2 regions of the Kitasatospora sp. NPDC094016 genome follow, and region 1 is predicted to be linked to the other one. Evidence: riboswitches for the same ligand, from Rfam matches in the RefSeq annotation. Region 1 holds a riboswitch; the other holds the start of a gene.
The links. Region 1 has a riboswitch for cobalamin ahead of metE (5-methyltetrahydropteroyltriglutamate--homocysteine S-methyltransferase). Riboswitches for the same ligand answer to the same signal wherever they lie in the genome.
Positions count from the first base shown of each region.

Region 2: another riboswitch for cobalamin. It lies ahead of ABT015_RS18740 (cobalamin biosynthesis protein); the one in region 1 lies ahead of metE (5-methyltetrahydropteroyltriglutamate--homocysteine S-methyltransferase).

Region 1 covers NZ_JBEOUK010000002.1:88,105-95,097, reverse strand. The annotation lists gene folP (dihydropteroate synthase) at 1-253, opposite strand, end outside; gene metF (methylenetetrahydrofolate reductase [NAD(P)H]) at 368-1,285, shown strand; gene metE (5-methyltetrahydropteroyltriglutamate--homocysteine S-methyltransferase) at 1,375-3,690, opposite strand; cobalamin riboswitch at 3,856-4,077, opposite strand; gene ABT015_RS02245 (ECF transporter S component) at 4,107-4,988, opposite strand; gene ABT015_RS02240 (ABC transporter ATP-binding protein) at 4,985-6,673, opposite strand; gene ABT015_RS02235 (CbiQ family ECF transporter T component) at 6,670-6,993, opposite strand, start outside.
Region 2 covers NZ_JBEOUK010000018.1:44,342-51,334, reverse strand. The annotation lists gene ABT015_RS18750 (putative cobaltochelatase) at 1-52, opposite strand, end outside; gene ABT015_RS18745 (cobyric acid synthase) at 49-1,587, opposite strand; gene ABT015_RS18740 (cobalamin biosynthesis protein) at 1,584-2,552, opposite strand; cobalamin riboswitch at 2,661-2,790, opposite strand; gene ABT015_RS18735 (alpha/beta hydrolase family protein) at 3,091-4,203, shown strand; gene ABT015_RS18730 (hypothetical protein) at 4,549-5,982, shown strand; gene ABT015_RS18725 (CDP-alcohol phosphatidyltransferase family protein) at 6,064-6,942, opposite strand; gene ABT015_RS18720 (phosphatidylserine decarboxylase) at 6,929-6,993, opposite strand, start outside.

The DNA of each region.
Region 1 (6,993 bases):
GCACCACCGGCAGGACCCGGCGCAGTTCCTCCTCCTCGGACACCCTGGCCGCTCCCGGCCGGGTCGACTCCCCGCCGACGTCCACGATGTCCGCGCCCTGCTCGGCCAGCAGCAGTCCACGGTCCACCGCGCGCCCCGGGTCCAGCCAGCGGCCGCCGTCCGAGAACGAGTCTGGGGTCACGTTCACGACTCCCATCACCGCGCACCGATCCCATCCGGGCAGCCCCGACAATACCTGCGAAGGTCTTTTCATGCGCCCATTGTGCCGCTCGCCCCACCCGTCTCCCAACTCGTACCCCCGAGAGAATTCGTATCACAGAGTGGACACCTGAGGACTATCGCGAGCCCGGCTGGTTAACCTCCTGCCATGACACTCGGAATTCCCTCCACGCGCACGGATCGGGCGACCTCCGTCCGCGAACTCCTCGCGACCGGCAGGCTTTCCTATTCCTTCGAATTCATGCCGCCCCGGAGCGCCGAAGCGGAGGTCGGCCTGTGGAATGCGATCCGGCGCCTGGAAGCGCTGTCCCCCACCTTCGTCTCCGTGACCTACGGCGCCGGCGGGTCGACACGGGAGCGGACGGTGAACGTCACCGGCCGCATCGCGCAGGAGACCACCCTCACGCCGACCGCCCACCTGACCGCGGTCGACCACAGCGTCGCCGAACTGCGGAACATTCTCGGCCACTACGCTGACCAGGGAGTTCGTAACATCCTGGCGCTGCGCGGCGACCCGCCGGGCGATCCGCTGGGCACCTGGCACCGCCACCCCGACGGGGTGGAGTACGCCGCCGACCTGGTGCGGCTGATCAAGGAGTCCGGCGACTTCTGCGTCGGTGTGGCCGCCTTCCCGGACCTCCACCCGAGGTCCCCCGGCTGGGATTCCGAGATCAGGCACTTCATCGAGAAGTGCCGGGCGGGAGCCGACTACGCCATCACCCAGATGTTCTTCGACGTCGACAGCTACCTCCGTTTCCGGGATCGACTGGAATCGGCCGGCTGCACCGTTCCGATCATTCCGGAGATCATGCCGGTGACCAGCATCCGGTCACTTCGCAGGATTCCGACGCTGACCACCGCCGCCATTCCCGATGGGCTTTCCGAAAGCATGCTGAAGCAGCAGGAGAACCCGAACGCCGTCCGGGCGATCGGTATCGATCACGCCACCGGAATGTGCCGGCGCCTGCTGTCCGAGGGTGTTCCCGGGCTGCATTTCATGACCATGAACTTCTCCACGGTGACGACGGAGATCTACCAGAACCTCGGGCTTCCCGGGTCCGGGTGAAACCGGCCGGGCCGCCGTCGGGGAAGCGGCCCGACCCGGCCGGGCCCCGCACGGCGTGCGGGGCCCGGCCGGGTCGCGTCACCGGCGGGTCAGCCGGCGAGCTCCGCGCGCAGGTGGCGGGCGGCGCCGACGAGGCTGTCGAGCGAGGCGCGGGTCTCCGTCCAGCCGCGGGTCTTCAGGCCGCAGTCGGGGTTGACCCACAGCCGCTCGGCGGGGATGGCGGCCAGGCCCGCGCGCAGCAGTTCCACGGCCTCCTCGGTGCTCGGGACGCGCGGGGAGTGGATGTCCCAGACGCCCGGCCCGACCTCGCGCGGGTAGCCGGCCCCGGCGAGTTCTCCGGCGACCTCCATGTGCGAGCGGGTGGCCTCCAGCGAGATGACGTCCGCGTCGAGTTCGTCGATCGCCGTCATGATCGCGCCGAACTCGGCGTAGCACATGTGGGTGTGGACCTGGGTGTCCGCGCGGACGCCCGAGGTGGCCAGGCGGAAGGACTCGGTGGCCCACGCCAGGTACGCCGGGCGGTCGGCGGCGCGCAGCGGCAGGGTCTCGCGCAGGGCCGGCTCGTCGACCTGGACGACGGCCGCGCCCGCGGCCTCCAGGTCGGTGACCTCGTCGCGCAGGGCGAGGGCGACCTGCCGGGCGGTGTCGCCGAGCGGCTGGTCGTCGCGGACGAAGGACCAGGCGAGCATCGTGACGGGGCCGGTGAGCATGCCCTTGACCGGGCGGTCGGTGAGGCCCTGCGCGTAGCCGAACCAGTCGACGGTCATCGGGTGCGGGCGGGAGATGTCCCCGGCCAGGACCGGCGGGCGCACGTACCGGGTGCCGTAGGACTGCACCCAGCCGTGCCGGGTGGCGAGGTAGCCGGTGAGCTGCTCGGCGAAGTACTGGACCATGTCGTTGCGCTCGGGCTCGCCGTGCACCAGGACGTCCAGTCCGGCCTTCTCCTGGAAGGCGATGACCTCCCGGACCTCGGTCTCCATCCGCTCCCGGTAGGCCGCCGCGTCGATCCGGCCCGCCGTGAGATCGGCCCGCGCGACCCGCAGTTCGGAGGTCTGCGGGAACGAGCCGATGGTGGTGGTCGGCAGCAGCGGCAGGCCGAGCCGGGCGCGCTGGGCCTCGGCCCGCTGCGGGTAGGCCTGGGCGCGGCGGGTGTCGTCGGCGGTGACGGCGGCGGTACGGGCACGCACCGCCGGGTCGTGGGTGATCGGCGAGTTGGCGCGCGAGGCGAGGTCGGCGCGGTTGGCGGCCAGGTCGGCGGCGATCGCCCCCGTGCCCTCGCGCAGACCCCGGGCCAGCAGCGCCACCTCCCGGGCCTTCTGCTTGGCGAAGGCGAGCCAGCGCAGGATCTGCGGGTCGACGTCGCGTTCGGCGGCGGCGTCCAGCGGCACGTGCAGGAGCGAGCAGGACGGGGCGACGTCGACCCGCTCGGCCAGGCCCAGCAGGGTCGCCAGGGTCGCCAGCGACTTCTCCAGGTCGTTGATCCAGATGTTGCGCCCGTCGACCACCCCGGCCACCAGCCGCTTGCCGGGCAGCCCGCCGACGGCGGCCAGATCGTCCAGGTTCGCAGCGGCGGGCCCCGTGAAGTCCAGCGCCAGGCCCTCGACCGGGGCCTTGGCCAGCACGGGCAGGGCCCCGCCCAGCCGGTCGAAGTAGCTCGCGACCAGCAGCTTCGGACGGTCCGCCAGGCCGCCCAGCTCACGGTAGGCGCGGGCGGCGGTGTTCAGCTCGGCCGGGGTGCGGTCCTGCACCAGCGCGGGCTCGTCCAGCTGCACCCACTCGGCGCCGGCCGCCTTCAGATCCGCCAGCAGCTGCGCGTAGACCGGCAGCAGCCGGTCCAGCAGGGTGATCGGCTGGAAGTCCTCGGCGACACCGGGGGCGGGCTTGGCGAGCAGCAGGTAGGTGAGGGGGCCGACCAGCACGGGGCGTGCGGTGTGGCCGAGCGCCAGCGCCTCCCGGAACTCCCCGACGGCCTTGGCCGGGTCCGCGGTGAAGACGGTGTCCGGGCCGAGTTCGGGCACCAGGTAGTGGTAGTTGGTGTCGAACCACTTGGTCATCTCCAGCGGCGCGACCTCCTGGGTGCCGCGCGCCATGGCGAAGTAGCCGTCCAGCGCGTCCGCCTCGACGGCCGCCCGGTGGCGGGCCGGGATCGCGCCGACGGCGACCGTGGTGTCCAGTACGTGGTCGTAGAACGAGAAGTCGCCGGTGGGCACTTCCAGGACCCCGGCCTGGGCGAGCTGCGCCCAGTTCTCCCGGCGCAGGCCGACCGCCGTCTCCCGCAGGGCGTCGGCGGTGACCGTGCCCTTCCAGTAGCCCTCGATGGCCTTCTTCAGCTCCCGGCCCTGGCCCTGCCGGGGGTAGCCGTACACGGTGGCCCTGGTCGCCGCGGCTGCGGACTTCGTGGTCAAGGGACTCTCCTTCGCGAGTCTGGCTCCTCAAGTGCCCGGGGACGGGACGAGAGCGCGAAGGGATGACGAACCGGGCGGCGGCTCACGTCGACGCGTGTGCCCGATCCGCCTGGTATGGTCGCCGACCCGCCCACGAGGTCACCGGGGTATCCGCACGCGGAACGGTCCGCGGGCGGGCAACGGGCAGGTCTTCGGACTCGTGGGCGCACCGGGCCTGTCTGCGTCCGGTACCTACTGGCCATCGCTTCCCAGACCCGTCCCGGGTCCAGTGCGTATGACGGCGGTCGTTCCCACTCACCGCTGCGGGGCAGTCCCGGATTCCCACCGGGTTCCCTCTTGCGACGTCCTGCCTGGCGGACAGGACGAACCAGCTGCGTGGCCAGCTTAGGGGCAAACCACCGGGGCCGACGCGGAATTCACGGAAGCCGTCCGCATGGTGAGACTCCCTCGCCGTCCGCGGTGCCGTTCGCGGTGCCGCCGGCGGTGCCGTTCGTGGTGACTCGTCGACCGTCCGGGGCTTCGAAGCGCACCACGGGCTCGAAGTTGGCGCGGCGGGCCGCGCGGCGCAGGACGGTGAGGACGGCCGGGCCGACGACGAGCACGGCCGTGAAGGTGGTGACGGCCCGGCCGGTGTCCCAGCCGAGCGAGGTGGCGAGGTCGAAGAGCAGGTAGCGGTGCCACTGCTCGGTGAACGGCAGCCCCGGCAGGTAGGCGATGGAACTGTTCGGGTCGGTGGAGAACGGCCAGAAGGAGAGGTTGAGAAGGAAGCCGAAGAGGTACCCGGAGAAGGCCCCGTACGCCGCCAGCATCGCCACCTCCCAGCGCCGCCGCCGGGTTCTCGGCAGGAGCCCGGCGAGCATGCCGACGAACGCGCAGCCGAACATCTGGTACGGCATCCAGGGGCCGACGCCGCCGGTGAGCAGCGCGGAGGCGAACAGCGAGGTGCAGCCGAGGGTGAACCCGAAGCCCGGGCCGAAGACCCGGCCGGCCAGGACGAGGATGAAGAAGACCGTCTCCACTCCTGCGGTGCCGGCGCCGAGCGGGCGCAGCCCGGCGTTGACGGCGGACAGGACGCCGAGCATGGCGAGGGCCTTGGCGTCGATGCCGCCGGCCGCGATCTCCGCGATGACGACGGCGAGCACCAGGATCAGCAGGGCGCCGAAGATCAGCGGCGGGGCGTAGGAGGAGCCGAACTTTCCCGGGGCGACGACGAACGGCCAGGTGAAGGCGACCAAGCCGATGAAGGCGGCCAGGGCCGCGACGACGCGGGCCCGGCCGGGGATTCGGACGGCGCTCACCGGGCGGTCTCGGCGGGCGCCAGGGCCTCGGCCACCTGCCGGGTCGTCAGGTAGGGCAGCGGGGCGAGGATCTTGGCGGTCTGGGGGGCGAAGGTGGGCGAGGCGACGATGACCTGGGCGGTGGGGCCGTCGGCGACGATCTCGCCCTCGGCCATCACCACCACCCGGTCGGCGGTGGCGGCGACGAACTCGACGTCGTGGGTGGAGACGACGACCGTACGGCCTTCGGCGGCGAGGGCGTCCACGATGCCGGTGAGCGCCTCCTTCGCGTGGTAGTCGAGCCCTCGGGTGGGTTCGTCCAGCAGCACCACCCTTGGCGCGGCGGCCAGTTGGATCGCCAGGACCAGGGCCAGCTTCTGGCCCTCGGAGAGGTCCCGGGGGTGGGTGCCGTCGGGGATCCCGGGGGCGAGCCGGTCGAGGATCTGCCGCGCGGTCGGGCCGGCTGTGGTCCGGCCTGCTGTGGTCCGGCCTGCTGCGGTCGGGCCTGCTGCGCCGCGGGCCTCCAGGTCGCTCTGGGCGAGTTCCTGGGCGACCGTCTCCAGGTACAGCAGGTCGGTCGGGGTCTGCGGGACGAGCCCGACGAGCTGCCGGGCCCTGGTCGCGGAGAGCCGCTTGGGGTCCGCGGCCGGCCCGCCGTCGGCTCCGAGGACCCGCACGCTGCCGCCCTGTCGCGGGCCCGAGCCCTGAAGGGCCCACAGGAGCGAGGACTTGCCCGAACCGTTGCGCCCCATCAGCGCCGTGACCTCACCGGCCCGCAGGTCCAGCCCGACCTCCCGGACGGCGGCCACCGGCCCGTACCGGACGACCACCCCCCGGGCGTCCAGCACCCGATCCCCCACCACCGCTGCCCGGCGCGGCGGAGGAACGGGCACGTCGGTGAGCCGCTCCCGCAGCGGAGCGGCGGCGCGCCGGGCGTCCCGGACGGAGAGCGGCAGCGGCCGCCACCCGGCCAGCCGCCCGAGGTCGACGACCGGCGGCGCGATCGCGGTGTGCCGGAAGACCTCGGCGGGCGGCCCGTGCACGACCGTGCCGTCGCCGGGCAGGTAGGCGACGCGGTCGGCGTACTGGACGACCCGCTCCAGGCGGTGTTCGGCGAGCAGGACGGTGACGCCGAGGTCGTGGACCAGGCGGGTGATGGCGGCGAGCACCTCCTCGGCGGCCGTCGGGTCGAGCGCCGAGGTCGGTTCGTCCAGGACCAGGACGCGGGGGTGCGCGGTGAGCACCGAGCCGATGGCGACGCGCTGCTGCTGGCCGCCGGAGAGCTCGTGCAGGGCGCGGTGGCGCAGGTCGGCGAGGCCGAGCAGGTCGAGGGTCTCCTCGACGCGCTTGCGCATCACCTCCGGCGGGACGGCCAACTGCTCCATGACGTAGGCCAGTTCCTCCTCCACCGTGTCGGTGGTGAAGCCGGCCAGCGGGTCCTGCCCCACCACACCCACCACGTCGGCCAGTTCGCGCGGCGGGTGGTGCGCGGTGTCCCGGCCGTCCACGGTGACCCTGCCTCGCAGGGTGCCGCCGGTGAAGTGCGGCACGAGGCCGTTGACGGCGCCGAGCAGGGTCGACTTGCCGACGCCGGTACGGCCGACCACCAGGCAGAGCTCGCCCTCCGGGATGTGCAGGTCGACGTCGCGCAGGACGGGGGTGGTCTCGCCGTCGTACACCACACCGACCTGGTCGAATCGGATCACGTGCTCACCTCGGGGGTCGTACGGTCGGTGCCGGTACGGCGGGTACCGGTGGCGGGCTCCGGGGTACCGCCCGGCGGCGGCGCGATCACCCCGGCGGCGCCGGCCAGCAGCAGGGCGAGCACCGGGACGAGCGGCAGGCTCGGCCAACTGAGCGGGTAGAGCGACGGGTTGAGATCCGTGGCGTCGTAGCCGACGGTGGCGAACAGCAGGACGGCGGCGGTCACCCCGCAGCCCGCGACGGCCCACTCGGCGGCCCGCCAGCGGTCCGGCCGGTAGGTGGTGCGCCGTACGCGCCGGCCGCCGAGGACCAGCCCCGCCAC
Region 2 (6,993 bases), on a different contig from region 1:
GCAGGTCGGGCATGCCGACGATCGCGGTGAACGGATAGCGGACGTCACTCATGCATACTCCCCAGGTGCCCCGGGCGCCAGGAACGGCAGCGATCCGGCCGCCGGCACCCCGCCCTCGATCAGCTTCCACAGCGCGTCGGTGTCCGCGTGTTCCTCGATCAGGTCGCCCAGCCGGTCCAGCCGGGCCTCGCGCGCCTCGGCGAACGAGGTGTCCGGCGCCGGCACGAACGCCCGTCCCGCCAACGCGGCGACCTCGCGCAGGAGTTCACGACGGAAGCCGTCGTTCTCCAGCGCGCCGTGCCAGGTCGTGCCCCACACCGGGCCGACCCGGCAGCCGTCCAGGCCGTGCCCGTCGTCATCGGAGAAGAACGGTTCGCCCCCCTCCACGGCCACCACCCCGTGGTGGATTTCGTACCCCTCGACCCGCTGCCCGTACGCCGTGCCGACCGGCCGCGCCAGCACCTTCTCGGCGCCGAACCGCACGTGCGTCGGCAGCAGGCCCAGGCCGTCGACCGAGCCGGCCCCGGACTCCACCTCGTCCTCGATCCCGCGCGCCAGCATCTGGTAGCCGCCGCACACTCCGAGGACCGGCAGCCCGGCCGCCGCCCGCGCCTTCAGCGCCGGCTCCAGGCCGCGTTCGCGCAGCCAGGCCAGGTCGGCCACGGTGGCCCGGGTGCCGGGCAGCACCACCAGGTCGGCGTCGGCCAGTTCCTCCGGCCGGGTCACCCAGCGCACCAGCACGCCGGGCTCCTGGGCCAGCGCGTCCAGGTCGGTGAAGTTCGACAGCCGGGGGAAGCGCACCACGGCGACCCGCAGCACGTCCGCCCCGAGCGGGCCGCGGCCGTCCACCCGGTCCACCACCGTGGACAGGTCCAGCGAGTCCTCGGCGTCCAGCCACAGGCCCGGCAGCATCGGCAGGGTGCCCAGCACCGGACGGCCGGTCAGCCCGTGCAGCATCTCCAGGCCGGGCGCCAGCAGCCGCGCGTCGCCGCGGAACTTGTTGACGAACCAGCCCGCCACATGCCGCTGGTCCTCCGCCGACAGCAGTGCCAGCGTCCCGTACATCGCCGCGAAGACGCCGCCGCGGTCGATGTCCCCGACCACCACCACCGGCAGCCCGGCGGCCGTCGCCAGGCCCATGTTGGCGATGTCCCGGTCCCGCAGGTTGATCTCGGCGGGCGAGCCGGCGCCCTCACAGACCACCACCTCGTAGCGGCGGCGCAGATCCGCCAGGCACTCCAGCGACCGTTCCAGCAGGACGGGCTTGCGCTCGCGGTAGTCCAGCGCGCCCACCTCGGCGACCGGCCGGCCCAGCAGCACCACCTGGCTGCGGCCGTCCGCGCCCGGCTTCAGCAGCACCGGGTTCATCGCCGCCTCCGGTTCCACCCGGGCCGCCTGCGCCTGCATCGCCTGTGCCCGGCCGATCTCGGCGCCGTCGGCGGTGACGAAGGAGTTCAGCGACATGTTCTGCGCCTTGAACGGAGCGACCCGCACCCCCTGTCGGGCCAGCCAGCGGCAGATGCCCGCGGTCACCACGCTCTTGCCCGCGTCCGAGGTCGTCCCGGCGACCAGCAGTGCGTTGCTCATGCCCTTCCCTTCCACCGTGTCGTCAGCGAGCGCAGCGCGACGTGCCCCGCGACCGTCGTACCCAGGGCCAGCGCGCCCACCCGCCGGGAGAGCACGCAGGCCCGCTCGATGTCGTCGACCGTCACCGGCCGCAACTCCGCGCCCAGCACCGGCCGGTGCTCCACCCGCTCCCCGTACTGGAGGGTCCCGCCCAGTCGGACGCCCACCGCGCCCGCGAAGGCCGCCTCCGCCTGGCCCGCGTTCGGGCTCGGGTGCGCCGAGCCGTCCCGCCGCCAGACCCGCCAGGCCGTTTTCGGCTGCGGCGCGGCGGCCACCGTGAGCAGCGCCGTCAGCCGGGCGCCCGGCCAGCCCGCCACGTCGTCCAGCCGGGCCGAGGCCCAGCCGAACCGGGCGTACCGCGGCGAGCGGTGGCCGACCATCGCGTCCAGCGTGTTCACCGCGCGGAACGCCAGCAGCCCCGGGGTGCCCGCCAGCGCGCCCCAGACCAGCGCGTTCACCACGGCGTCCGCCGTGTTCTCGGCCACCGACTCGACCACCGCGCGGGCGATCTGAGGCCCGTCCAGCGCGCTCGGGTCCCGCCCGCACAGGTGCGGCAGCCGCTCCCGCGCGGCCGTCAGGTCGCCGGTGGCCAGTGACCGGCCGATGGTGCGCGCCTCGCGGGTCAGCGAGGTGCCGCCCAGCACCGTCCAGGTCGCGGCGGCCGCCAGCGCGGTCCGGCCCAGCGGACGCCGGCCCACCGTACGGTCCAGGGCCGCCGCGCCGGCCGCGACCGCGCCCACGCACAGCGCCGTGTACCCGGCGCCGGCCACCCGGTCGTCCTGCCACACCCGCCGCTCCAGCCGGGTCGCCGCACTGCCGAAGACGGCCACCGGGTGGCCGCGCCGGGGGTCGGCGAAGCGGGCGTCGGCGGCGAAGCCCGCGGCGGCGCCGAGCGCGAACGCGGCGGCGCGGGTCAGCGGGCGCACGGCGGGTTCGGCGGAAGGCCGCGTGGGGTCCGGCAGGGCGGGGCAGCCTGCATCGCGTGCGTGTCCTCACTCAGGGTCCGCGCCCTGGATCGACGTACCGGGGGCGAGAGTCTCCTGGCTTCCGGGTCGGACGCACCCCCGGGCCTTCCAGCGGCTTCTGACGGCCCGCCGTGGCGATGTTCCGAGCGTGCTCCCCGGTGACAGTGGCGGGACCGCGCCGGACTCGCACCGGCTTCCTCTGCATGCCTCCGTTTGGCCCCAGGATCCCATCACGCGGCCGAACCGGGAGTCAACCGAGGTCACGGAGGGGTTGGTCACACCTCGGAGCCCCGTCGCCACCTCCGATCCGCCCGCCCCGCCCGACGCCCCGCCGTGCCTGACGCCCGCCCCGCCCGACGCCCCGCCCGAGCCCCCGTCGTGCCCCGGACGGCCCAGCCCGGTGGCCGCCCGCGCGGCCCCCCGGTGAACTGGTGCCCGAACACCGTCCGCACACCGCCCGGACACCGTCCGGTCCAAGACCAGCAGAGCGGGGAGCGATATGCGTTGGGGAACCGCGGCCGTCGTGGCGGCCGCCGTCGTCGGCGCCGGGGCCGCCGTCCTGGTGATCGGCCGTCGGGCCTCCGAGCGGCTGGTCCACCCGGCGAGCGCCGCCCGGGAGTCCGGCCCCGTCCTGGTGCGGAGCCTCGCCGCGGGCCGGATCACCTTCAACCGCCGCCCCGAGAGCCTGCGCCCCGGCCGCTGGGCCGTGGAATGGGACGACCACGGCCACGCCGTCGTCGAGGAGGTCCTGCACAGCGACGAGAACGGCGTCACCCGCCGCCTCGTCCGCGCGGACCGGGGCACCCTCACCCCCGGCACCGAGGTCCACTTCACCCCCCGCGTCCACCTCGGCGACCCCACCGAGGCGCTCGGCCTCCCCTTCACCGACACCGCCGCCGACGGCGAACTCGGCGCCCTCCCCGCCTGGCGCCTCGACGGCAAACGCGGCACCTGGGTGATCCTCGTCCACGGCCCCGGCGCCGACCGGCAGCAGACCCTCCCGGTCCTCCCCGTCCTCGACCGCCTCGCCCTGCCGGCCCTCGTCGTCACCTACCGGGGCGACCAGGGCGCCCCGGCCTCGCCGGACGGGCTCGGCCACTTCGGCGAGACCGAGTGGCGCGACGTCGAGTCGGCGGTCCGGCTCGCCCTCGACAGCGGCGCCGGCCGGGTCATCCTGTACGGCTGGTCCCTCGGTGCCACCATGGCCCTCCAGACGGCCGCCCGCTCCGCCTGGGCCCATGCCGTCAGCGGCCTCGTCCTGGACTCGCCGGTCCTCGACCTGCCCGCCACCGCCCGCCGCGGCGCCGCCCGGGCCGGCTACACCGGCGCCGCCGCCGAGCTCGGCGCCCTCGCCGCCGAGGGCCGCACCGGCGTCGACCTCGCCGACTTCAGCCGCATCGCCGAGGGCGCCGACCTGCGCGTCCCCACCCTCCTGCTGCACAGCCCCGACGATCAGGTCGCCCCCTTCCGCGCCGCCGAGCGCCTCGCCGCCGCCCGCCCCGGCGTGGTCAGCCTCCGGCCCTTCCCGGGCGCCGACCACGCCACCCTCTGGAACTCCGCCCCCACCCACTACACCGAACTCCTCCGCCGCTGGCTCACCCCCCTTCTCTGAACCCAGCCCCCCCGCACGAGAAGTCACACCGACAGGGCCTCTGTACGAAACCCGAACCTCACCCGTCAGCCACGGAGCGTGACCGGTCGGGCGGGTAGCGCGACCGCCGCCGCAAGGGTTGCGCCGGGATGGCATGACCCCGCCACCTGTTTCCGGCCAGGCGGTTTGCCTCTGTTGCCCGATTGTTGCCCGATCTTGGGGAGGTGCCGTCGACGGCCGCCCGTCCGTACAGCCAACCGGATGTGACAGAAGGCCGGTACAAGGGGAAGACTGCTCGACGTGACGTCTCGGAATCCGCGCGACCGTGATGCCCCGCTCCCTCCGACGATCGGTACTGGTGCGACGGTGACCCGTCTCCCCGGTACGGCCCACCGGCCCGCCGCCGGCAAGCCGGGCGGGGCCGGGGTACCCCGCCGACGAGGGCCCGCTGCGGCGCCCGGTCGGGGGAGGGTTCCCGTACCGGAGGGCTTCCCCGCGCCGGCCGAGCTGGCGCCGCTGGCCCGCCGGATGCTGGTGGACGCCGTCCGGATCGCCCGCTGGGCGGGGGACCTGGAAGAGGTCGACAAGCGGGGCGAGCTGCTGCCCGACGACGCCCGTGCGGCGGGTCGGGCGCTGGCCATGACGGTCGGCGCCGCCGCCAAGGCGTGGGGGCAGGCACTGCTGGTCGGCCTGGTGGAGGCCAGGGACGGCGGTGCGGTCCCGGGTTGGCGCCTGCACGCCTGGGAGCACGACGACGAGGCGGTGGTCCGCGGCTGGTCGGCACTGTTCGACGCCTGGACGCTGCTCGCCCCGGTGCCGCCCGCCGCCCTGCGGGGCGTGTTCGCGGTGCTGGCCGGCCAGGCGGTGGACCAGGCGCCGCAGCTGCTGTCGTTCCTGCACCTGGTGGCCGGTCCGGTGTCGGACGGCGAACTGCTGGAGCTGCTGCGCCGGGGGCTGGACGAGCGCCGGGTGGGTGGCGCGGACGGTTCGGGCCTGTCGCCCGTGCCGCACGCCGCCTCGGCGGTCTCGGCGGTCCGTGGCACGTGCCGGGAGCCGCAGATCGACACCCCGCCGTCGCCGGCGGACGTGGCCGCGGTCCTGGACTGGATGCTGGACGGCCTGGCGGCCGTCGGGGCCGTGGTCCGCAGGGACGAGGCCGCCGAGCTGTCGCCGCTGGGCCACTGGGCGGTGCGGGCGAAGCTGGAGGAGATCTGCACGGTCGCGCAGACCGCGGCCGGGCACATCGAGCAGAGCGCCTTCGAGCTGCTGAACGCCTGCGCGGACTACTCGCCGGGCCCGGCACGGGCCGAGTTCCGCGCCTGGGTGGCGGCCCGTCCGGCCGATCGGGCGGTGGCGGAGCTGCTGGACGCGGCGCAGGGGGACGACGCGCTGGTGCGCGGGCTGGCCTTCGAGGCGCTGCGGGTGGCCGGCGGCCCGGCCGAGCAGGCGGTGCGGGCGTCGGTGGACGAGCCGGTGCTGCGCCCGTACGCGCTGCTGTGGCTGGCGGAGCGGTCCGACGAGGGCGTTTCGCCGGCGGACGTGCTGGGGGCGGAGGACGCGGCCTGGCTGTGGGTGGACACGGCGGCGGCGGTGCTGGACCACGGGGAGACGGAGCTGCTGGTGGGCCACGTCGAGGGCGCCGCGGCGGGCGATCCGGTGCGGTTGTTCGCCCGGGCCCGGCAGTCGGGGCACCCGCGGGCGGCCTCGGTGCTGACGGCGGTCTCGGGCGTGCACCCGGATCCGGGCGTGGCGCGGGCGGCCCGCCGCTCGGCGTTCAGCGTGCACACCGGCGGCGCCTAGGCCTGTCCGGCCGAAGGGCGAGTACGACGAAGAGGGGCCCGGATCCGACTGGATCCGGGCCCCTCTCGCGTACGGGAACGACTAGCCGAGGCGGGACTCCGCCCGCCTGGCGCGGACGTCGCCGACCTTCTGTCCGACCTTGCGCCGGATGACCAGCAGCGGGGCCATCGCGGCGAGCGTGATCTGGGCGAAGGCGCCGACGTGCATCAGCGCGTCGCCGCCGGGCAGGCCGGTCGCCCAGGCCGCGAGGCAGCCGATCGAGACGACGATCCAGCACAGCGTGGCGGTGGCCAGCAGCCCCTGGGGCTTGGGGTACTCGATCCGGCTGACCATGAGGTACGCGGCGCCGAAGATGGCGAGCAGACCGGGCAGGAACGGCGGGTCGAGCAGCACGATGGCGATGACCGTCATCGCGCCCATCGGGCAGGGCATGCCCTGGAACACCCCGGGTCGCATCTTGACGGCGGAGAAGCGGGCGAGCCGCAGGACGACCGCGAGCAGGACGGTGATCGCGATGAGCGCCGAGAGCTTGCTGTTGGAGCCCTGCGAGACCATGCCCCAGACGGCGACGAAGTAGGCCGGCGCGATGCCGAAGCTGATCAGGTCGGCCAGGTTGTCCAGTTCCGCTCCGAGGGCGGAGGAGCGGAGCTTGCGCGCCACCAGCCCGTCGAAGAGGTCGCACATGGAGCCGATGAGCAGCAGCGTGACCGCGGTGGCGGCGCTGTGCCGGTCGGGTGCGGCGTCCGGGTTGGTGATGTGCGGGACGAGGACCCCGGTGGTGATCGAGTAGATCGCCAGGAAGCCGCAGACGGCGTTCCCCAGGGTCAGGAAGTCGGCGGTGGACAGGTGCTGGGGAGAGCGCGGGGCGCGCAGCTCGCGGTCGCGCGCCCAGCGGCGACGGCGCAGGGCCGTCTCCTCGTCGTCCAGGCCGACGATTGTCTCAGGATCAGTCACGGTCAAGGCGCGTCACCCCGGCTGTGGTCTTCTGGCCGACCTCGACGCCGACCTCGA